3 regions of the Shewanella sp. 125m-7 genome follow, and region 2 is predicted to be linked to each of the others. Evidence: riboswitches for the same ligand, from Rfam matches in the RefSeq annotation. Region 2 holds a riboswitch; each other region holds the start of a gene.
The links. A riboswitch is a leader RNA that binds a small molecule or an ion and turns the genes downstream of it on or off. The one in region 2 is predicted to bind cobalamin.
Positions count from the first base shown of each region.

Region 1: linked by a shared signal. The riboswitch ahead of ACVBIL_RS13130 (TonB-dependent receptor domain-containing protein) and the one ahead of ACVBIL_RS08710 (ABC transporter ATP-binding protein) in region 2 are both predicted to bind cobalamin.
Region 3: linked by a shared signal. The riboswitch ahead of cbiB (adenosylcobinamide-phosphate synthase CbiB) and the one ahead of ACVBIL_RS08710 (ABC transporter ATP-binding protein) in region 2 are both predicted to bind cobalamin.

Region 1 covers NZ_JBRILQ010000027.1:10,622-18,628, reverse strand. Annotated here, with positions in the region: gene ACVBIL_RS13140 (BlaI/MecI/CopY family transcriptional regulator) at 1-37, opposite strand, end outside; gene ACVBIL_RS13135 (hypothetical protein) at 374-985, shown strand; cobalamin riboswitch at 1,216-1,421, shown strand; gene ACVBIL_RS13130 (TonB-dependent receptor domain-containing protein) at 1,547-3,400, shown strand; gene ACVBIL_RS13125 (GDSL-type esterase/lipase family protein) at 3,492-4,097, shown strand; gene ACVBIL_RS13120 (HDOD domain-containing protein) at 4,348-5,076, shown strand; gene ACVBIL_RS13115 (LysR substrate-binding domain-containing protein) at 5,128-6,030, opposite strand; gene metE (5-methyltetrahydropteroyltriglutamate--homocysteine S-methyltransferase) at 6,208-8,007, shown strand, end outside.
Region 2 covers NZ_JBRILQ010000014.1:14,122-22,128, reverse strand. Annotated here, with positions in the region: gene metH (methionine synthase) at 1-2,083, opposite strand, end outside; gene ACVBIL_RS08715 (histidine phosphatase family protein) at 2,371-2,991, shown strand; cobalamin riboswitch at 3,212-3,366, shown strand; gene ACVBIL_RS08710 (ABC transporter ATP-binding protein) at 3,531-4,463, shown strand; gene ACVBIL_RS08705 (FecCD family ABC transporter permease) at 4,456-5,535, shown strand; gene cobT (nicotinate-nucleotide--dimethylbenzimidazole phosphoribosyltransferase) at 5,585-6,613, shown strand; gene ACVBIL_RS08695 (adenosylcobinamide-GDP ribazoletransferase) at 6,726-7,505, shown strand; gene cobU (bifunctional adenosylcobinamide kinase/adenosylcobinamide-phosphate guanylyltransferase) at 7,502-8,007, shown strand, end outside.
Region 3 covers NZ_JBRILQ010000025.1:874-8,880, reverse strand. Annotated here, with positions in the region: gene ACVBIL_RS12455 (MtrB/PioB family decaheme-associated outer membrane protein) at 1-1,612, shown strand, start outside; cobalamin riboswitch at 1,952-2,126, shown strand; gene cbiB (adenosylcobinamide-phosphate synthase CbiB) at 2,290-3,195, shown strand; gene cobD (threonine-phosphate decarboxylase CobD) at 3,276-4,349, shown strand; gene ACVBIL_RS12440 (histidine phosphatase family protein) at 4,354-4,896, shown strand; gene ACVBIL_RS12435 (hypothetical protein) at 4,906-5,115, shown strand; gene ACVBIL_RS12430 (hypothetical protein) at 5,706-7,556, shown strand; gene ACVBIL_RS12425 (response regulator transcription factor) at 7,613-8,007, opposite strand, start outside.

The sequences.
Region 1 (8,007 bases), on a different contig from region 2:
TAAGCACACACAGCTCGGCATTACTGATTTCTTTCATAGCAAATCCTTGTTAATAAGCTCTCTTTCATGGTTATCCTTGCCTCATTATTGTTACGATTACAGCTGTAATGTATATTTAAGATTACAAATGTAATCGAATTGTGCAAGAGTTATTTTGTATAAATCTTGAACTATATAAGCCGTGTTTATATAAGTAATTGTTTAATAAGTGTTGTACCGCGTGGGTATCACTGAAAATGTCAGAGTGTTTAGCCGAAATGAATTTTTAAGTACCACTTTGATACATGCGCAGATAGAATACTGCTCACAACGTGCCCTCAACAAGGATAGTAAAGGTATGACGTCATACTTTCCTCGTATAAATTGTGCCCTGATGAGCACCGTTTTATTCACTTTTCCTGTGTACAGTTTAAGCAATGAAGCTATTAAGGTAGAAGTTGATAAAACACCCCAACAGCTAGCTATATTTAGCCAAACTTTTAATTTCAGTTTACCGCTAGACTGGAAGTTGGCTTTTACCAATCAGCAAGATGACATGTTCTCCGCCGAGTTCGTGCCAGCATCTCAAACGTTACAAACTTGGTCATCAATGTTGTGTGTGCAAGGCTTTAAAGGGCTGACAGAAGACATTAGCCCACAAGCATTTTTACAGACAATGGCTGAAGTCTATTTTGAAAGTTGCCAAGGCGAATCGGTATTTGAAGCGTTAGCGAGCGAGCCGCTCAATGATCATCAAACAGCCAGTGCGATTATAGGCTGTACTAACATGCCTAACTCTCATATTAATTCGGTACAAGGCATTGCTTACGGTAAGGTGCTCACCCAAGGTGAGATTGGCCATTACACCGCAGTGAGAGGCGAGCAGGATCTGTATTTAATTCATAAATCGATTCGAGGTGAGGTTTTTACGAAAGAAAATCCACCCATCAAAGCGCAAAATTATCAAGAATTCCTATCGACGATTATGCCCTTAAGCCTTTATTAATGTATTAAGAAAGTACAGAGAGTTGGTGTTAAGTTGTTGATTTTAATCTTGATGTGTTTTTTAGTGTACGAGGGTGAATATTCTTCGTCTTTGTGACGGCGTTTAAATTGTGCTTAGGTTAGACATTTAACCGTATAGACGTCTATAATGCGCGCACTCTCAACAGTGGTGTTTTTTCACTCTTGAGCGCAAACTCATGTTATTAAAAGCATGCTATTAGAAAAAATACAATTTCAGTCAACTTTATTGGTGCCTCAGGTTACGGCGTAACTTAGGGATAATCGGGAAGTCAGTTAAATTCTGACACTGCCCCCGCAACGGTGAATGGTGAGAGACAAGTGCGCCTTAATGGATAGGTGTTGAAAGCTTGTATTCGGGTATTAATACGTTAATACAGAACCTAAGTCCGGAGACCGGCCAACAAAGTGATTTCGATGATTTCGGCGGGCAGATCTCGAAATGCGGCATTTTACGAGCAAGACAAAGAGTGGAATTTTCCATTTATTTGGTCGTGTCACCGTGACGTATTTGCCCCGTTTTCCTTTAGGAGTCAAAGGTAAAATGGGAACACAACCATCAAAAATTGCACTGCTAGTTAGCAGTCTTATCAGTTTATCCACATTCTCGGCAGTCGCCGAGGACGGCAATTCAAACGCTGTTAACGTCGATGAAACGATTACCGTAACCGGTTCACGTTTTGATAGAACGGCCCTGCAGCAGTTAACGGTTATCAATACCGTTGAGCGTGAAGAGATTGCACGCCTTAACCCCAAATCTGTTGCAGACGTTTTAGAAACACTGCCCGGTGTTAGTGTTTCGCGTAATGGCGGTGCGGGGCAGGCCACTTCAATTAGTATTCGTGGTAGTAATTCAAACCATGTGTTAGTGCTGATTGATGGTGTGAAGGTCGGCTCTGCAACATTAGGTACCGTTAGCTTTAACACCTTATCACCTGAAAATATTGAGCGAATCGAAGTATTAAAAGGGCCGCGAGCGTCAGTGTGGGGCAGCGATGCCATTGGCGGCGTCATTCAAATATTTACCCGTCAGCTGAAAGGCGGTGAGTGGTTTGCGGGAGCCGAATACGGCACTAACGATTATATACGTGGTTCATTTGGCGCAGGCATGACACATGGGAACGGCAATACCACACTGAGCGTAAACCACGAACAATCTGACGGTTATGATGTGTATAACGGCGCTGAAGTTGAAAATGACGATGATGGCTACAAGCGCAATGCACTTTCTTTGATAGGCTCGCAGCAAATTAATCAAAATTGGCAAGCATTATGGAATGGCATGTACGACAAGGGAAATACTCAATATGATGATATCTACGCCTCAGGTTCGGCGGATGAGTCAGATTATGAGAACTACCTCTGGAACTTAGCAACACAATACACTAATGACAGATTTACCAGTAAGTTAGCCTTGAGCCAATCTCGCGACTATAACGAGAACTTCCGTGGTGATGATGCCAGTGTGGCCATTTCTGAGTTTGAAACTAAGCGCGACCAGATCAACTGGAGTAACCAATACTTAGCGGCAAATGAACTGACGTTAACGGGCGGCATCGATTGGTCAAATGAGTCTGTTAAGGGCGATTATGCCCAAGATGAGCGTGATATTTTTGCTGCATACGGGCTAGTTGAAAAGCAGTGGGAGCATTTACTCGCAGAAGTGGCTGTGCGTTATGATGACGTAGAAAATGTCGATAGTGAAGTGTCTTATAATGCCAGCCTTGGTTATCAGTTTAACGACCAATGGCGACTCGCTGCGACAACGGGCACGGCCTTTAAAGCACCGACCTTTAACGACCTTTATTGGCCGGATTCGGGTAATGCTGAGCTCATCTCTGAAACTTCACAAAGTTATGATTTAACGTTGCATTTTAATGCTAAAGATATCCGTGCTTATGTCAGTGTATTTAAAAATAGCATTGATAACTTGATTGCTTGGGCGCCTACGGGAGAAAAAGATGATTACGGTTGGGATATCTGGAAGCCAGCCAATATCAATAATGCCGAGATTAGTGGTATCGAAGTGTCGGCAAACTATCAGTTGTTCAGCCTTGAGCATCAGCTCGGTTATACCTATCTGGATGCGGAGAATAAACAAACTGGTGAGCAGCTAGTCGGTCGCAGCGAGAATGAGTTTAACTATATGTTGAGCTATAGCTGGGAGCGTGTTGATGTGTTGGCTAACTACCATTACCAAGGTAAGCGCTATGCTGGGTACGATCAGTTCTTGGATGCTTATCATAAGCTGGACTTGAGTCTTGGTTATCAGCTCGATGATGCATGGAGCCTGCGTTTAAAAGCTAACAACCTGTTTGACGCAGAGATTATCTCAGATCAAAACTACTTTAGCCCAGGCAGAGAGTTGTTCTTGAGCGTCAGTTATCAAGCGTTCTAGAGCCGCAGATAAAAGCGAATATTAAGCCAGAACTTGTGTCTGGCTTTTTTTATGTTATTTTTTGAAGAAACCATCAGCCGAAAGTTTATTAATGAAACCTTTATTGATGCGTAACTGCGTTAGTCGATTGATCGTGATTTCAGCGTTACTGTTATTACAGGCATGCTCTGGTGCAAGCATTCCCCCATTACCCGGTAACGCACGGGTTTTAGCTTTTGGCGATAGTCTCACCTACGGTGTAGGCGCCTCTGAGGGGATGGATTACCCAAGTCAGCTTGCAACAATAAGTGGCTTTGAGGTGATTAATGCCGGGGTGTCGGGTGAGACAACTACGGCGGGGGTATCGCGTTTAGGACCATTACTCGATAAATACTCGCCAGAGTTATTAGTCTTGCTTGAAGGCGGCAATGATTTTTTGAGAAATCATTCTATTACCAGGACTAAGTCGAATTTGGCCGCCATGATTGAAATGGCGCAATCGAAGCAGATCCCCGTTTTATTGGTTGCTGTACCGCAAAAAAGTCTATTTCTATCGGTATCGCCGATTTATGAGGAGCTTGCAGAGCAATATCAACTGGTTTTAGTCGAAGATGCCTTGAGTGATTTATTAAAAAGCCCAAGTAAAAAGTCAGATGCAATACATTTGAATGATGAGGGCTATTTAGTACTCGCTAATGCTATTTTTAACTCTATTTAACAATTAGTTATGTTTGAATTGCTCGTTGGTTTTCACAGCGCCATCGAGCAGATGTTTGAGTGGTATCAGTAAAACAGTGTTGGTTGATCCACAAATTTATACAATGGAGTTAAATTATTGCTCCGCAGACGGCAGAAACTTGATAAGGTAGTCGCTTATATGGCTTAACCTATAGCGTACTATTGTGGGTTAATTTGCACATAATTTAGTCCATACAATTATTTAATAATAATAAGGTTTAACGTTTCGCATGACAGATCTTGAGCAGCAAGTATTTACTCAAGTACGTGCCATTATCAGCAATGAAGAGCAGGTAATTGGTCGTAGAGGGATCCTTATCCCATTGAAAAAAGCTATTATTGCAGACGGTGATATTCGTAATGTTATTGATATCGTCTCATCAGATCCTGCTTTATCGGCCCACCTGCTTTGGCGTAGTAACAGCGCTGATCACTCAACGCCTCAATCGAGTAAAAATCGCTCATTGAAAGATGCGTTAGTGCGCTTAGGGCAAGTCAATATCTATCGCTATGCATTTACTTTTTATCTAAAAGAGCGTTTAGATGAATTGAATGAGCCTTATAAAAAGCTGGTATACGGCTATTGGGCACTGACGGAAGCGATTGCAGTGGATGCGATTGATCAGCTGTATCAAATGGAGGGTCTACAGATAAACCCTGACGAGGTGCAAACCTTGGCATTATTTAGTGTATTTGGTGACATTATTGCACTGACTGCATTTGCGTACCTGAACTCAGAGGGTGAGCAAAACTACCCGATTAGCGCCCTAAAATCGGTGATTGAAGGCCAGCAAAAAACATTAACCCTTGAAGCATTCGAGTCGTTAGGTTTAGACGAAGATCTACGTGAAGAGTTTTTAATCGCACATAATTTACGTCAGACTCATAATGTAAATTCTCCTGGATTAGTATTGAGGCGTGTATTGGCAAAAAGAGGCTTATTGCTTAAACCAATATGAGCGTTCAATAAAAAGCCTGCAATAAGCAGGCTTTTTCATCTGTAAAATGCACTAGATTAATTTCTGTTTGGCTAAGCCTTCTTTGGCGACCAACTCTAGCCAATGTTGAGCTAGACGCGCATTGGCTCCATTGCGACGATACGCACCAAACAATGGGCGTTTTAGGCCTTCAGGCCCAAGCTTTACACTCGTTAGGCTAAGTCCATGTGCTTCGCTAATAGACCAACTCGGCAGTGCGGCTATACCGTCTTTACAGGCGATACGCTGAAGTAACATCATGGTTAAATCACACTTCACCTGAGGGCCAGCTTTTATGCCCGCAGGCTCTAAGAAATGGCGATATATATCTAAACGCTCAAGTGAAACCGGATAACTTAAAATCGATAAGTTCTCTAATTGTTTTGGTGTGACATATTCTTGCTGCGCCAGAGGATGATCGCTGGCAACAACTAACCTAACTTCAAAATCAAATAGATGCTGATAAGCAATTGACTGGCCGGGTACCGGATCTGAGGTCAAAACCACATCTAACTCGCCAATTTCTAATGCGTTCAAAGAGTCGAACAGATGACGACTTGATAGGTCGAGATCGGCCTGTGGATATTGTTGTCTAAACTCTTCCATTACAGGCATTAACCAGCGGAAGCAGCTGTGGCATTCGATGCCGACGCCTAAATGATTGTCTCCATCGGCCAAACCTTTCTTTAAGTCAACTTCAGTCTCGATCACTTTTGGCAGAATATCTTCAGCAAGGTTGAGTAATCTCGCGCCTTCTTGCGTGAAAGAGAGGGGCTTACTCTTACGCACAAAAATAGCTGAGTTAATTCGAGTCTCTAACTCCTTGATCTGATGCGACAGTGCTGACTGAGTGACGAAGCGTTTTTTTGCCGCCCCAGCGAGGCTGCCGCTTTCTTTTAGGGCAACTAACGTACGTAAATGTCTAAGCTCTATCATTTTATCCTCACATGAAATTCGTTCATGTTGCGCTTGAATTCGTTTCGATTGCGAATACATAGGCTAACACAATAAACTTCTAGACGTCCAGACGCCCGTTGTTATGTTTAGTTTTATGAAATTCAGACGGGCGCTAACTCTGAATTTTGCTCATCTTAACACCAAAAGGTATACAATATGCAATTAAATAGTTTGGGATTTCCACGAATTGGTCGTTTACGAGAACTAAAATTTGCCTTAGAGAAGTATTGGCGTGGTGAAATTGAGCAGTCTCAGTTACTTGATATTGCCAAAGAATTACGCCAAAGCCATTGGCAGTGGCAAGCCGATGCTGGGGTAGCGTTATTACCCGTTGGTGATTTTGCTTTCTATGATCAGGTGTTAACCCTAAGCGCGACGTTAGATGCAATCCCCGCTCGTCATCGTGGCGATACTGCAACAGATATTGATACCTTATTTCGTGTCGGACGTGGCCGTGCACCGACAGGCATTGATGCGCCAGCCGCTGAAATGACTAAGTTTTTCAATAGCAATTATCACTATATCGTGCCCGAACTCAGCGCAGACCAAAGCTTTGATATTGGCTATGAGCAGTTATTTGATGAAGTGACAGAGGCACAGGCCTTAGGTTATAAGGCCAAACCCGTTATTCTCGGGCCGGTTTCTTTTCTCTATTTGTCTAAAACGGTGGGTTCAAATTTCGACAAGCTAAGCTTGCTACCTGCATTGATTGAGGCATATCACAAGATCCTTGCCCGCTTCGAAAGCCAAGGTGTTGAGTGGATCCAGTTAGATGAACCTATCTTGGCTCTAGAGTTAGCAAGTGACTGGCAAGCCGCAATTAGCCTGACTTATGCTGACTTGGCTCAAAGCAAGCTCAAGATCTTGCTGGCCAGTTATTATGGCAGTATTGAACATCATCATCAGCTGGTGTCGTCGCTTGCGGTTGCTGGTTTACATTTAGATCTTGTCACAGCACCAGAGCAATTAAACGCCTTTGCAGCGACCTTAAAGCAAGAGCAAATATTATCGGCGGGGGTGATTAATGGCCGCAATGTGTGGGCGGCTGAGCTTGATAACTTAGCTGAGCAACTATCGAGTGTTGCTCGAGATCTTAAGCAGCGTTTATGGTTATCCCCCTCGTGTTCGTTATTGCACAGCCCGGTGGATTTAGAGGTAGAAACAGGGCTCGCGCCAGCACTAAAGCTGCAATTATCTTTTGCTAAGCAAAAGTTGGCAGAACTCAATAAGCTCAAAGTCTTGCTAACCGAGCCAAATTCGGCAGACGCCCACGCCATTATTAGTGAGTGCCAAGCAAGACGCGGTGCCCGTGCCAAAGCCGCTAATCAAGAGGTGATAGCCAGAGTCGAGGCATTGACCGAGGATGATTATCTGCGTGATGATGTATTTGCTGTAAGGCAAGCAGCGCAAAAGCAAAAGTATCGTTTACCGCTATTGCCAACCACCACTATAGGTAGCTTCCCACAAACCCCTGCAATTCGTGGCCTGCGCAGTCGCTGGCGCAAAGGTGAAATTAGTGTAGAACACTATAATGAGCAGTTGCGCCAAGTAACCAGAGACACTATCGAACGTCAGTTAAAGCTCGATATTGATGTGCTGGTTCATGGTGAAGCTGAACGCAACGACATGGTTGAATATTTTGGCGAGCAGCTAGAGGGTGTTGGCTTTACTCAGTTTGGTTGGGTGCAAAGTTATGGCTCTCGCTGCGTTAAACCACCACTTATTTATGGTGATGTAGCGCGTCCGCTGGCAATGACTGTTGAGTGGGCAGAGTTTGCCCAAAGCCTAACGGAAAAGCCAGTTAAAGGCATGTTAACGGGGCCTGTCACCATCTTGCATTGGTCTTTCGCTCGTGAAGATATCAGCCGTGAGCAGATTGCCATTCAGATAGGCTTAGCGATTCGAGATGAGGTGGTCGAACTGCAAAATGCGGGTATTGGTATTATACAAATTGAT
Region 2 (8,007 bases):
CCAGCGCATGGGCTAAACGCTCATTTACCGGCTTAGTGCGCCACTCTAAATCTTCTTTCTTAACGGTTTGGCTGCCATCGCCGCGAAATTTTTCCGCAACCTCTAACAAGAGTTCAGTGTTGTTAGTCGGCTCCCCATTTTTATCGACAGCGCTGCAAGGTAAGTTCTGTACGATTGCCTCAACTCGCTCTTTTAATTCGGTGTCGATATCATCGTAAATGGCTAGCTGACCGGCGTTGACAATACCCATGTCCATGCCAGCTTGAATCGCGTGATACAGGAACACCGCGTGAATCGCTTCACGCACGGGATTGTTACCACGAAACGAGAACGACACGTTCGACACGCCGCCGGAGATCATGGCGTGGGGTAGGGTGCGTTTTATCTCGGCGGTGGCTTCGATAAAGTCGACCGCGTAGTTATCGTGCTCTTCAATACCGGTGGCGATGGCAAAGATATTGGGATCAAAGATAATGTCTTCTGGCGGAAAACCGACTTTATCAACCAGCACGTTATAGGCGCGGGTACAAATCTCGATTTTACGTGCTTTGGTGTCGGCTTGGCCCTGTTCATCGAACGCCATGATAATTGCCGCAGCGCCGTAGCGTTTAACTAAGGTTGCTTGCTCGATGAATTTTTCTTCACCCTCTTTAAGCGAGATAGAGTTAACGATGCCTTTACCTTGGATGCATTTAAGGCCCGCTTCAATCACTTCCCACTTAGAGGAGTCGATCATAATCGGTACGCGCGAGATATCAGGCTCAGAGGCGATAAGGTTGAGGAATTTGTGCATCATCTCAACGCCATCGAGCATGCCTTCATCCATGTTGATATCGATGATCTGTGCGCCGCTTTCAACTTGCTCACGGGCAACCGACAGCGCTTCTTCATATTCGCCAGTTTTGATCAGGCGTAAAAACTTAGCCGATCCGGTTACGTTAGTACGTTCGCCGACGTTTAAAAATAGCGAATTTTTATCAATGGTCAGCGGCTCAAGCCCTGATAGACGACATGCAACTGGGATGTCGGGCAGTACGCGGGCCGGGTGCTTAATAACCGCTTCACGGATAACGCGAATATGCTCAGGCGTACTACCACAGCAACCACCAATGATGTTTAAGAAGCCGTCAGCTGCCCACTCTTCAATAATGTTGGCCATCTGCTCGGGCGTTTCATCATAGCCACCAAACTCGTTAGGTAGGCCTGCATTGGGGTGCGCCGAGACAAAGCACTCAGAGATTTTCGATAACTCTTCAACATAAGGGCGCAGCTCTTTTGGCCCAAGGGCGCAGTTAAGACCAATAGACAGAGGCTTAACATGGCGCAGTGAGTTATAGAATGCTTCGGTGGTTTGTCCGGTTAAGGTACGGCCAGAGGCATCGGTAATGGTGCCAGAGATCATAATCGGTAAGCGGAAACCTTGGGTGTCATATACCGTTTCAATCGCAAACAGTGCGGCTTTGGCATTTAGCGTATCAAAAATGGTTTCGACCATGATGATGTCGCAGCCGCCTGCAATTAGCGCGTTGATTGACTCGACGTAGGCTTCAACCAGCTCATCAAAACTCACGTTACGGTAGCCTGGGTCATTCACATCGGGGCTAATTGAGCAGGTTCGGTTCGTTGGGCCAAGTACCCCTGCAACGTAACATTGGCGACCCGTCTCTGCTTCAACTTCATTGGCCGCTTCGCGTGCAATGCGTGCACCCGCTAAGTTGATCGCAGCTGAATGCTCCTGCATGTCGTAATCGGCCATGGCGATACGCGTAGCGTTAAAGGTATTGGTTTCGATGATGTCAGAGCCAGCTAACAGGTAGTCTTTGTGGATCTGCTTGATAGCATCGGCTTGGGTGAGCACCAACATATCGTTGTTGCCCTTTACATCACAATGCCAGTCTTTGAACTGTTCACCACGAAAGTCATGTTCTTCAAATTTGCGATCTTGGATCATGGTGCCCATCGCGCCGTCGAGGATAAGGATCCCATCTTGAAGCTTTTGGGTAAGTACTGCTAAAACCTTGTCGGCAGAGTCTTGAGTATGTGCTACTGCGCTCAAGGCATGTGTTGGGGTACAGGTTGCCATAGATAATTCCTACCAGTTCGCAAATCGTTATTCTTGTAATACCAAGCAAAATAAGTCTCTGAATACTTAACTTACCTAGATCTGGTGTAAATCATGTCCGTTATTTTCAGTTAAGGTCGTTTATTATGAGTGACCTTTTATTTTGTTTGGACATTTATACGTATAGACGTCCATAATACGTGAGAGGCGATAAAAAGTGCAAGTGCTAAAGCATGATACTTTTTCAGCATTAAAAGCCAATGAATTTTAACTAAGTTGCTGATAAATAATGAAGGTCAACAGGTATAATGCAAACCACTAAGGTGATTTTACTTCGGCACGGCGAATGCGATGGTGGCAATATTTTACGCGGCCAAGTTGATGTTGCGTTAACTGAGCTTGGTCAGTTGCAGATGAAAAAGGCATTTTCCGCCTTATGCTTAACCGATTTGTCAGTCGATTTTACCGTTAATAGTGTGATTAGTTCACCGCTTCAGCGCTGCGCCAACATCGCAGAGCAATTGGCTCGTGAGCATGATTTAGACTTTTCTATTGAAGCCGGTTTTAAAGAGCTGAACTTCGGCGATTGGGACGGGCAAACCTTCGACGCGCTTTATCAAACTTGTGGTTCAGCGCTTGATAACTACTGGAAAAACCCTTGGTTGCTATCGCCGCCTCATGGCGAGTCTATGCAAGATTTTGAGGCGCGTATCGATAAAGCCTGGCAGGCGATGCTCAAGCTGCATCAAGGAAAGACGGTATTAGTGGTGACTCACGGTGGCGTAATACGTCATTTAATGAGTAAAGCTCTGGACGTCAGTCAGTGTGCGGGTTTTTACACCTCGCTTAAATTGCCTTACGCGGCCACGGTAGCGATTGATGTGCTGCACAATGATAATAAGCAGTTCATGACCCTAAATTGGCGGTAGAAGTTTAAAGATGGACCTAGGACCTAGGACCTAGAGCTTAGAACCTAGAGCTTAGAACCTAGAACCTTTTTATCGTAGGTCGGGCTTTAGCCCGTCAATCTTGGTTTTATTTATAAAACAAAGGTGATATCAGCCTTGCTGGTATGATGCTAAACTGCGGCGTTATCTTATGTAGCGCTGCTTGCGTTAAAGGCTGCGTTTGCTCTTAGCATAAAAGATAGCTAAAAAATGAAAGTTAGGTGCTTAACAGCATAAAGGGAACCGGAGGCTGGCAGTTATTCGCCGCTTAGTCCGGACTGTACCCGCAACTGTAGGGAAGGTTAGCCATAGGGCTGCGCTTCCAAGTCAGATACCTGCCTAACTTATGTTGTTCATTACGTATCATTCAGTACGTGTTGATAATTAAAAAGTGTATCCATATACACATAAACTCGTGCGGGCGACTCGAGGGAGACAATAAATGAAACTCGATACTGGGTTATTAGACTCTTGCTTGGACACTTGCTTGCTAGATGCCAGTTTTTTCTATGAATGGTTGAATGGCAACAATGGCTAATTCGAAATCACAGCAGCAAATTAAAACCGTGCTAGCGGTTAAAGATTTAAGTTGGCACTTAGACGGTAAAGCGATTTTATCGGCAATTGAGTTTAGCTTAGCTGAAGGCAAAATGCTGGGCATTATTGGCCCTAATGGCGCGGGTAAATCCAGTTTACTTCGCTGCTTATATCGCTTTATTAAGCCTAGCAGCGGCAGCATTAATTTATTCGGCCAAGATATTAGCGCGCTATCGGCTAAAGCTTTTGCCCAGCAAATCGCCGTGGTACTGCAAGACACGCCCCATCATTTTGAAATGACTACAGCGCAACTTATTGCTCTTGGTTTAACGCCTCATAAAAGTGCCTTTGATTTTACTAGCCGCAGCGATCGCGTTGTGGTTGCACAGGCGCTTGGAAAAGTGGGTCTTGAAGATAAAGCCAATCAAGCTTATGAGAGCTTATCAGGCGGAGAGAAGCAGCGGGCATTGATCGCTCGCGCCATAGTGCAGCGCCCTAAACTGCTTATTCTCGATGAACCGACAAATCACTTAGATATTCGTTATCAGATCCAAACCTTGGAGCTGCTACGCAGCCTCAACATCACAGTCATTACCTCTATTCATGATCTTAACCTTGCCAGTGCGCTGTGTGATGAGCTTTTGCTGCTAGATAACGGCTGCGCTATAGCCAGTGGAACACCCAAAATGGTACTCACTGAGCAACGTATCGCCAAGGTATTTGATGTGTGCTGTGAAATCAGGCCGCACCCTCAACATGGCAATCCACTTATCAGTTATTTCTATGGCTACGAAACGGTTTTGGCAAGCGGCGTTCATACAAGAGTCGATATAAAGAGGAGTGTGCGAGCTGAGGCTCTTGTTCAAATGAAAGCTGAGGCTCTTGTTCAAATGAAAGCTGGAGACCAAGATGAATAAGGCTTTAATCGCCAGTAACCCATTAGCCATTAATTGTCGTCGGCGAGCCGAGTATCTCGTGCTATTCATACTCACTTTCGCGGCGTTGTTCACCCCGGTTGCAGCCAGCAGTTTTGGCGCTGCCAGTATTAGCATGAGCGATGTACTGACCGTATTTAGCCACAAGCTGTTTAATCTAGGTTATCCCATAGGCGATTCTATTGGTGAATCTATAGGCGTAAAAGAGCGCATTATTTGGGAGCTACGTTTACCGCGAGTTTTGCTGGCCTTCATAGCGGGTGCAGGCCTGTCGATAGCGGGCAGTGTGTTGCAAACCGTGACCCGTAACCCGCTGGCAGACCCTTATCTGTTTGGTATTTCATCGGGCGCATCATTTGGCGCGGTAGTGGCGTTAACGCTTTTTAGTCAGAGCATGTTGTGGTTTAGTCTTCCCGTTGGCGCATTTATCGGTGCAAGCTTATCGGTATTGCTAGTATTGAGCTTATGCGGGCGTAACTTAAGCACCCAAGTTGAGCGCATGTTGCTTTCAGGCGTGGCAACCTCGTTTATGTTCGGCGCATTAGCCAGTTTGATGTTGTATTTTTCCAGCCCTCAAGCGGCGGCATCGGTACTGTTTTGGACCTTAGGTAGTTTCGCTAAAGCCAGCTGGCAAGGCTTGTGGCTACCAGCTTCGGTGGTATTGCTATCTCTGCTAATTATCTTACTCAATAAGCGCCAAATAGTGGCGATGCGCGCCGGTGATGAAACCGCCCATACCCTAGGAATTAACGTCGCTCGTTTGCGTTTATCTATGCTGCTTATCTGCTCACTCATCACAGCCATATTAGTCGCTAATTGCGGTGGCATCGGCTTTATAGGCTTGATGGTGCCACATACGGTGCGTTTGCTTTTCCCAGGTCGATTCCCATTGCTATTAACGGCACTCGTCGGCGGATTATTTATGGTTTGGGTCGATGTATTAGCGCGAACCTTATTGAGTTATCAAGAGCTGCCAGTGGGGATCATTACCTCGGTGATGGGCAGTATTTTCTTTTTGTTTATTTTAGGCGGCCGTCGTGCCAAACGTATTTAACAATTAATGTTGAGTAAGCACCTAAGTTGAGTGGTCTAGGGGACTATACATGTTTGATATAAAACCAATAAATACTGAGTTCGATGCTGAAATTCAGCAAAAAATCGATACTAAAACTAAGCCCCTTGGCGCCTTGGGAGATTTAGAAACCTTAGCGTTACAGATTGCCCGCGTATTAGGTAAAGACAAGCCGCAGATCTGCAATCCAAAAATGATGGTGTTTGCCGCAGATCACGGCATTGCTGATTCGGGCGTATCAATTGCACCAAGTGAAGTCACCACGCAGATGGTGATTAACTTTATCAAAGGCGGCGCAGCAATTAACGTGTTTACTCGTCAAGTGGGTTTTGACTTAGAGGTGATTGACTGCGGGATCTTAAAGCCGATTGAGAACCTAGAGGGTGTGATTAACCAACGTTTAGGTTCAGGTACTGGGCCTATTCATAAGCGCGCGGCGATGACTCTCGGTGCGGTAAAGCAAGGCTTTAAGATGGCCACCGACAGAGTGGAACTACACCATCAAAACGGTTGTAACCTGATAGCGCTTGGTGAGATGGGCATAGGCAATACCTCATCAGCGGCAGCGATTATGGCAGCACTAACAGGAATGAAGGCTGAAGATTGTGTCGGCCGAGGTACAGGTATCGACGCGGCGACGTTTAAGCGTAAGAAGATGTTGGTTGAGCAAGCGCTGCTTGTGCATCATAGCGAGCTTGACGAGCCTATGCAGGTACTAGCTTGTCTCGGCGGCTTTGAAATTGTGCAGATGACAGGTGCAATGCTGGCTGCAGCAGAACGTAATATGCTGATTGTTGTTGACGGTTTTATTGCTAGTGCAGCAGCACTTGTGGCGGTAAAAATTAACCCTAACGTGCGTGACTACATGATTTTTGCCCATCAGTCAGATGAGAAAGGTCACTTTTTAATGCTAGAGTTTTTGCAAGCTAAGCCTCTATTGAAGCTCGGTATGAAGCTTGGTGAAGGCACGGGCGCTGCCTTGTCGTTACCGCTTATTCAAGCGGCGACCAACTTCTATAACGAAATGGCTAGCTTTGAAGATGCAGGCATAGAGATTTAGTTTTAGAAAAGAAGCGGCTAGGTTCTAGGAAAAGAAAAAGCTAGGTACTAGGGCGTTACAGTTAGCCTCTTTTGTAGGACCTAGGACCTAGGACCTGAAATCGGAGATTTACATGCAAGCTTGGCAAAAACAACTGAATCTATTTTTTATCGCGATGGGCTTTTTTACGCGTATTCCGATGCCGAAATGGATTGAGGTTGACGCAGATAAGCTAAATAAAGCCAGTCGATACTTCGGCTTGGTAGGTCTGCTGGTGGGCGTAATTAGTGCGCTGGTTTATAGCTTAATGCTGCACTGGGTATCGCCATCTGTTGCGATTGTGTTTGCCATGATAACCAGCGTGATAGTGACAGGGGGCTTTCATGAAGATGGTCTTGCCGATACGGCTGATGGCCTAGGTGGTGGCTGGACGGTAGAGGCCAAACTTAACATCATGAAAGACTCACGTCTGGGGAGTTATGGCGCGTTGGCTTTGGTGTTAGCATTATTGCTTAAATGGCAACTGCTGACAGAGCTTGCGCTGTTTGCCCCAAGAAGTGTCAGTTTGGCATTGATAGTCGGGCATTGTCTAAGCCGCATTGTGGCCGCCAGTTTTATCTTTTCTGAGCAATATGTCAGTGACTCTGACACCAGTAAGAGCAAGCCGCTAGCCCAGCAGCAAGGCATTAATGAGTTATCGATATTGTTAGCAACTGGCGTATTGGCACTCTTGTTAGTCGGTGTTTTTCCTGCGCTCATTTTAATCGTGGGGCTTTTTCTGGTGCGATTTGGCTTTGTAAAACTGTTCAGAAAGCAGATCGGCGGCTATACCGGCGACACCTTAGGCGCAGCGCAGCAAGGTAGTGAACTGGCTTGCTATCTATTGTTACTCATCTTAGGAGTTAGCTGGTGATCCATCTGGTATTAGGCGGCGCCCGTAGTGGTAAAAGTGGCTTTGCTGAGTCGCAAGTAAAACAATTTTTAGCCGAGCAGAGTAAGAAACAGCAGGCAATAGATTGCTTGTACTTTGCAACGGCGCAGGCGTTAGACACTGAAATGGATGAGCGTATTTCTCATCATCAAACTCAGCGTGAGTCAGATACCATTCCATGGCGCACTATCGAATGTCCCCTCAAGTTAAGTGCTGGCTTAAAGGAGCATGCATCTGAAAATAGCATCATCTTAGTGGACTGTTTAACTCTATGGTTGACCAATCATTTATTAAAGCCTGGGGACGACTGGCTACAGGTGAAGGCGGAATTTTTGCACACTTTGACTATGCTGCCAGGCAGCGTGATTTTGGTCAGTAATGAGGTCGGTTGCGGCATCGTGCCGCTCGGCGAGATTAACCGCCGTTTTGTCGATGAAGCGGGCTGGCTGCATCAAGATATTGCTGCGATTGCAGACAAGGTGAC
Region 3 (8,007 bases), on a different contig from region 2:
CGACAATGCGCAAAGCCGCTGGCTTGCAAAAGGTGGCGATCTCGTCAAGCAAGAAGATCTGATCACTCAAGAACTAGCGCTAGAGCGTCAAAAGTTCAGTCTGGAAGCTGACTTTAGTCATAACCGTTTTGGCACTTATGTCGCCATGAGCACCGAAGATAAAACTGGCAAGCTGCGCGGTAGCATGTCAAATGGCAGTATCGATGCCATTAACATCGCTGCACCCGTTGATTACACCACGCAAAACCTACGCGCAGGAGTCAACCTCAAGGGAGATAATTGGTTCACCGAACTTGGTTATAACGGCAGCTGGTTTGATAACAATATTGACAAACTATCAATCGATCAGCAAGGGTTTGCAGATGCCTCGCAAGCGGTAGATAACCAAGCTCATTTTGTTAGCCTTATGGGTAACTATTTCTTTGGTCGAAGCTATATCTCCGGTCGCGTGGCTAGCGGTAACATGAGCCAAGATGGCGACTTTATCACTTTAGCAGGCGTTGCCGATGGTAACCAAGGCGCCGATGCCGAGGTTGATACCTTAGATGCAAATCTTAAGTTTTCAACCCGAGTGATGAAAGGTCTGCGCATTAATGCGTCCGTTGATTACTCTGATCGCGATAACATCACCAATGTGCATGATTATGAGCAGTATGGCCTCGATGGTGTGACCGGTGAGCTAGTGCAAAACACCCCTTACGATACCACGCGCAGCGCTTACAAAGTCAGTGCCAATTACCAGTTAATGGCCGGTCAACGTATTGAAGTGGGCTATGATCGCATCGAAACCGAGCGCAGCTATCAAGATCGTGAAGAGACTGATGATAATATCTTCTGGGCACAGTGGCGTGCTACAGGCTTTGATTTGTGGGATCTACGTCTAAAAGGTAGCTACGCCGATAAGGGCGGTTCGCAGTTCCTTTATGATGATGCTGTTAATGCGGCAGAAGATCAGTTAATGCGTAAGTATTACCTAGCAGATAAGAAGAGCAGCAAGGCTGAAGTGTTTGTAACGCATACCCCAACTGACAGCATCTCAATCAGTGCTCATGGTTACTACTCTCTTGATGATTACACTAATTCAAGTATTGGTCTTATCGAATCTAACAGCTATGGCTTTGATTTAGGCTTAAGCTGGCAGGTAACCGGTGATTTATTACTCAGCACCGATGGTGGTTACCAGTGGCTAGATAACGAGCAAGCAAGCGCCAAGAGCCAATACGTAGGTTATTGGGAAGGTGACACCAATGAAGAGTTTGGCTTTGTTGGTGCAGGTTTTACCTACAGCGGCTTAAGTGACTCGGGTATTACTATCGGAGGTGATTACAGTTTTGCTATCTCGTTTAGCGACAGCTATGTCGATGGTAATGATGTATTTGGTATGTATGAATCAACCAGTCATCATGCCAATTTATATGTGAATTATGCAATTAATCAGCAGGTTGTTGTGGGCTTACGTTATGAGTTTGAAGCCTATGAAGACAGTGATGATACTCAGCTACCTGTTGATTACTATCCTGGCACCGGACCTACAGGCTTAACCACTTTAGGTGAGTTAAACCATGATTATAACGCCCATTTAATACTGGCGACTTTGCAGTATCGTTTTTGATGCAATGATCAGTATTAAACGACGTAGCCATATTGTCGTCCCTGCAAGGTAAAATAGGGCTTGCTGAGTTTGATACAACAAAATGATCATAAAAAGGTAAGGCTCTCATTTATTGAATGCTGTTGATTAAAAGCGATTTATTGAGAGCATTGCCTTAATAATAAAAGTAAGTTCCTTAAAAACTTGCTCCCATCTTTACCGAGAATAGAGGCATCTATTCTCGGTTTTTTTATATTTGATCAAAGCTGCTTATATCGGAGCAAGTATGAGCACTCACTTTTTGATTTATTTGAATTTACTGTAGAAAGTAACAGTGAATAACCTACGGTTTTTATTATAGAATAGACATGTTATCAAGGATCCATAAGGTTTAATTGGGGGAACCAGATGAAATTTCTGGACTGTACCCGCAACTGTAACTGGACAAGTGTTGCTCAACTATTTGGGAATACCAAAAAGCTGAAGCAAGCAATAAACCAGAAGTCAGAGCACCCACCTTGATGGTTACGCTGTAAAACTGGGCGGGCGCTCTTGGTTTTGTAAATTCACTCGTGTATTTACCTATCTGGTTTTCAGCATCTTTTTCCTTTTGGAACCATTGACGATGCACAATTGTTCAAGTCGTTTATCTCACAGCCGTATTCACATGATGATATTGAGACCAGAGGAGAACCTTAATGTGGTTTGACCCTCTTTACTGTGCCGGCGTTATCTCATTAGCACTGCTGCTCGACCGTCTCTTAGGTGAAATGTCACGTTCTCACCCTCTAGTGGGTCTTGGTCTGTTTGCCAATCGGATCAAAAGATGCCTTTGGCAGCCTACAAAATACCGCGGCGTTGTCGCTGTATTATTAGTCTTGTTGCCTATCTTGCCCTTTATGTACCTTCCACGCCTATGGTGGCTTGACGTGATAATTCTGTATCTGGTTATTGGTGGTCGCAGCCTGTCTGAACATGGTAATGCTGTTGGTCAGGCACTCAAGTTAGGTGACTTAACCCTGGCTAGAAATCGAGTGGGTATGATTGTTAGCCGTAAGACCGAAAACCTGTCAGAGCAACAAGTGGTCAATGCCACTCTTGAATCGGTTCTTGAAAATGGCAACGATGCACTCTTTGGTGCCCTGTTTTGGTTTACGGTTGCCGGCGTTCCGGGGGCCTTATTGTATCGCTTCAGCAATACCTTAGATGCAATGTGGGGCTATAAGAATCAAACCTACCTTCAATTTGGCTGGTGTGCCGCCAAACTTGATGATCTGCTCAATTATATCCCTGCGCGTTTGTGCGCTATTGCCTATGCCCTTGGCGGCAAGACTAGGTTATCGCTTCGCTGTTGGCGCACACAGGCACCTAAATGCGCCAGCCCGAACGGTGGTGTGGTGATGGCCGCTGGCGCTGGCAGTCTAAATATCACCATGGGCGGCGCCGCTGAATACGATGGCTATTCTTGCGACAAACCCATTCTGGGTGAGGGCAGAGCTGCAGATGCAAGTGACATCAAGCGGGCTTGTCATCTTGTCTGGCTCAGCGCCTTTTATTGGGTCGCAGCATTATTAGTGATGGCATTCTTGCTTAAAGTGATCTGAGTACATCGATTTTAGAACATATTATTGAGAGCTTACTTTTGAGAGCTTACTTTTAAAAATTTACTTTTGAGAATAGTGATATGAGTTTATTGCACCATGGCGGCCGGCTAAAAGATGTGGCTAAGCGGTATGGCGTCGACGAGACAAGCTGGCTAGATTTATCTACCGGTGTGAGTCCATGGCACTATCCAATACCCGATATTCCAGTATCGTGCTGGAATCGTTTACCCGAGGACGAAGATGGCTTAATTGCGTCCGCTGACCGCTACTATGGTGGCCGTAATGCTTTACCTGTTGCGGGTTCTCAAGCTGCAATTCAGTGTTTACCAAAGGTATTGGCGGCGCAGCGTGGTGGCGCCGGTGTTGTGCTGCTACCAAGGGTTGGTTACAAGGAACATGAACGAGCTTGGCGTATGCACGGTTGGAAGATTGAATACTACGGTGCAGATAACGATGATATGCCTATCGAGGTTTATCAACCTCGAGCTGAACAGCTTAAACGTTGTGATGTACTGCTGGTTATCAATCCTAACAACCCCGCGGCTCATCTTACACCACGAACCGTCCTAATTTCTTGGCTAGAACGATTGTCTGCAAGGGACGCCATTCTCGTCGTTGACGAAGCCTTTATGGACATGACCCCAGAGCAGAGCATGCTGCCGTTGACGAATGACAATCTAATTGTCCTGCGTTCAGTCGGTAAGTTTTTTGGCTTAGCAGGTGTTCGCGCTGGGTTTATCTATGCAGCAAATGAGATTAGGGATGCCTTGCAAACTCAGCTTGGTCCATGGTGTCTCAATGGCCCAGCAAGAGAAGTCTGTAAAGCCGCATTTGACGATATTGGTTGGCATCAACGACAGAAAAAAAGACTGCACGCATCTAGCATTCGATTACAGGAACTGTTGTTATTTTTGCCTGGCAAGGCCGTTGGTACCGATCTCTTTCAGACGATTTATCTAACCAATGCGCCTTTATGGCATGACCACTTATGTGGTCAAAATATTTTGACCCGTTTAACCGATGAGCAAGATGCTTTGCGCTTTGGCTTACCTGCAGATGAAGAACAGTGGATTCAATTAACATTCGCTCTGCAGGCGCTTGCCTTATCAAATGCGGCGGATATTGCGCGTGAACGCGATCGTGGGAGTCTCTGAGAATATGAAAATACTCTTTTGTCGTCACGGCGAAACGGTGTGGAATCAGCAAGGTAAGTTACAAGGCCACCTTGATAGTGCATTAAGCCAAGAAGGCATATTACAAGCAAGACAGCTTGGATGTCAGTTGTCTCAGTATCAGCCGGATCTCATTATCTCTAGCGATCTGGGCCGCGCCCTGTCGACGGCAACGTACGTGAATGAGAGTTTGAATATTTCTACCCGGTCATCTTCGTTACTGCGTGAACGATGCTTTGGGGAATTACAAGGTCTATTAAGAGAGAAGGGCGATGATAGATGGCACGTTTATGATCAACGCTTCAATGCTAACCATATTGACATTAAGAATGCGGAGTCAGCCACTGCGGTATTAGCCAGAGTCAAAAAGTTTTTCGCCAGCATTGAGTGTTTAGACATTAATACCTTAGTGGTGATAGGGCACGGAGAGTGGCTACGGGTACTGCAAAATGTCGCAAGCGGAGTGGCACCTTGGTCCGATCAACAGCAAGTACCGGGAAACTGTGAGTTTTTCGAGTTTACGCTATAGCAACAAGAGATGAAAAATATAAAAGTTCGCACTCAATGTGATAGTTTCTTATATCTAGCACACGATTCGTTAGTGGTTGCAAGTAGCTCTGAAAAAATTGGAAGCATGCTTCGTTTTGAAGTGGCTGGAAATTATTATATTTTGGGGTTGAAAGGAGAGTTGAGTCACTGCCGCAAAAATATAACATCTTCAGCAGAACATTTAGCATCTCATCTTTAAGCTTGAATGGCGTCATTTATGTAATGCGGGTTGGCTGTCAGGATGAGATCGCGAACATTTTGTAAACAACAACTGTCAAGTTTGACTCGCGATTCCTAAATTTAAATTCGAAGTGGATCACTCGAAATTAAGCCGTTAATGCCATTGATTTAAAACCGAAGGCGACTTAAAACATGTCATGTGACGGGGTTTTGCTCGACGTTTTTATTAGGTGAACTGACTCGGTTAATAGTCAATCCCTTGATGAAATACATGCTTTAAGGACGCACTTCACTCACTGTATCGGCAAATGCTTTTAACTCTCAACGGGCCGTTCCTCAGGTGATAGTCACAGACATCTCTTTAGTTTAATCTGACTTATCGATTTACTTACCAATTGACTCAATTCAATGTGATCCCATTCAAAATACTGATGTTTAAGCTTCGTTAACTATGAATTGTGACACCTGCTTTTCAAATTTCACAAAACTAAACTGTCCTGTACCTGATTTGCTCGCACTGCAATATAGCAGTGGCATTGATTAGTTTTGGGCGCAGGAACTACAGCGGTTAAATCAGCTGTATTTAATAATGGTTTGAGGAGATGGATCGTGAATTTTAATAGAGTAACAAGTGCTGTTTTACTGAGTCTAATATTGTCTGGATGTGGCAGTGATGACGATAATTCGGCTGTTGCGCCACCGATAGAAACTTTTCCTCTAGAAAAGTATTCTGTGGTGGACGTTAACCATCAGCCAATTATAGATAAAGTTCATCGGGTTTCTCTCGGCCGCTACGATGACAAGGTTAAAGCGTGGATCCATGGTCCAGATGGTGCCGATCTAGACAAGGATGGTAAAATCACAGTTGAAGATGCACATCAGGCTGGGGTTTTCAACGACCCTCTCGGTGATCCCAATATAAACTCTGTAGATATATTCGCATTTCTTGAGGCAAATCCTGATGAATTGGGTAAATATACTGCTCGGCCTGATATCTTTGTTCAAGGGCAGTACAGCGTATTTGATGTGCTACGTTATGTGGTTCACAGCAATCCACAATTGCGCTTTGAATCTGTGGTAACAGCCAAAGATTCACCGCTTAACACCACTGAATTTGTACTTTCTTACGACGCCAATAATAACGGTGACTTCAGTGACGACGGGGAATACTCTAACTCGGACGATTGGTTTTACCGTTTTAAAACCAGTGCAGGCGATTTCCAGCGTGATATTGGTGAACCAGCAGGTGAAGCCAATTATGCTCGAATGGATGAAATGTGGGCACAAGATGACATGGACATACGTTTCCAGCCGTTTGGTGAGGCGATGACAGCCCGTCGGTTCTTCTCTTGGAAAACAGAAATGGAACGCTTAGATGCCAATAATGGTAAGTATGTAATCCCAGAGTTGCGAATTCAGAAAGAGGGGGCGCCAACGCCTTACACTTATGTGCGCGATCTCGAAGTATTCGCCCATGATCTGCGTCCTGACGTATTTCAACCAGGGGTGATTACTGCAGTAGACATCTTTATGTCAGCCATTGATGCGGGTTACGACTACAAAATGAGCTACTGGCCAGTATTGGATACTGGTTCAAAGGTTTATTCTTACTCGATTAATCGTGCTGATGGTCTGACATCTACTGCGGGTAAAGGTTGGCTGTCATATTTTGGTGAAGATCATACAGCCAATGATTTCACTCTTAAGTCACCAAGTTGTAAATGGGATAAAGAGGGTAAGCCAGTCTTAGAGAGTGCCTTTAGCAAAGAAGAGTGCATCGAAGATTTCCAGTTCATATTTGGCGGGGACATGCTGCACTTGATGACCGATGTGTGGGTGATGCCGTATCCCAAAGAGTATGCTTTGTTGAAATATTCCAGTCACTACCCAATGTTCGGTTTTGAGGAATATAACGGTGACAAAGGTAGTAAAGAGTACGACTTTGGTGATGGTGATGTGGTAACACTGGAGAAGTTATTGCCAGCAACCGACTCAGACGTTGACACCCTACTAACAGAAAGTCATTACGGTTGGGGAAAAGCTGATTGTATGTTGTGCCACGAAAGTGAAACTGGCCACATGAACGGTGCTCCATTACCGGTTAACAGCGTTGATGGTTTCGACCAGCCCCAGGCATATTTCTGTGCGACCTGTCACGGTACTAATGGTGGCAGTGATGGCCATGGTGCGACCGCGAGATGTTTCTGGTGTCATTCAGACTCCAAAACCCCTGAATTTCACGGGGACGCGTTTAGTCAGCGTACGATCGCCAGTATTTTGGATAAACTTGACATGGAAAAACAGATCTTCACTAATGGACCCGCGGCTACTCACCCACGAGATGCTCCTGGCAATCGGGCATCCTACACTGCAGTGAAAACTGGCACCAACTCAGATTGGAGTATGTCAAAACATTTCCCTGATCCATACTCTTGTATGACATGTCACCCGAACAAATAGTTGTAGATATTTAAAATAAAGAAGGCAATTATTTTCAAGCCTTCTTTGTTTTAAAATTAACTTAATATTTTAAGTCGAAAAGATTCTCGTATTAGATGTGCATTATTTCTAGCATTCAGTAATGTTTTTAATTTATTAACATGATAATCAACACCACGTTCAGTTAAAAATAATGTTTTAGATATTTCGGTTCTAGAATAACCTTTAGCGACAAGTTCAAGAACGGCTTTACCTTTAATTGATACCAAACCTAATCCAACGATTGGATTAATATCTGCAGTTATTCGACTGCAAAACACCATTTGATGAAACGACTGCAAAGTATTGCGGAGTTTTGGCCCGTATTTCTCAACATAAAGGGCTAACTGTTCCGAAGATAAACTACTCATAAGTAGAATGTGTGCACTAAATTCGGGGTAATCATCACATGTAAATCTAAAATATAATCGAC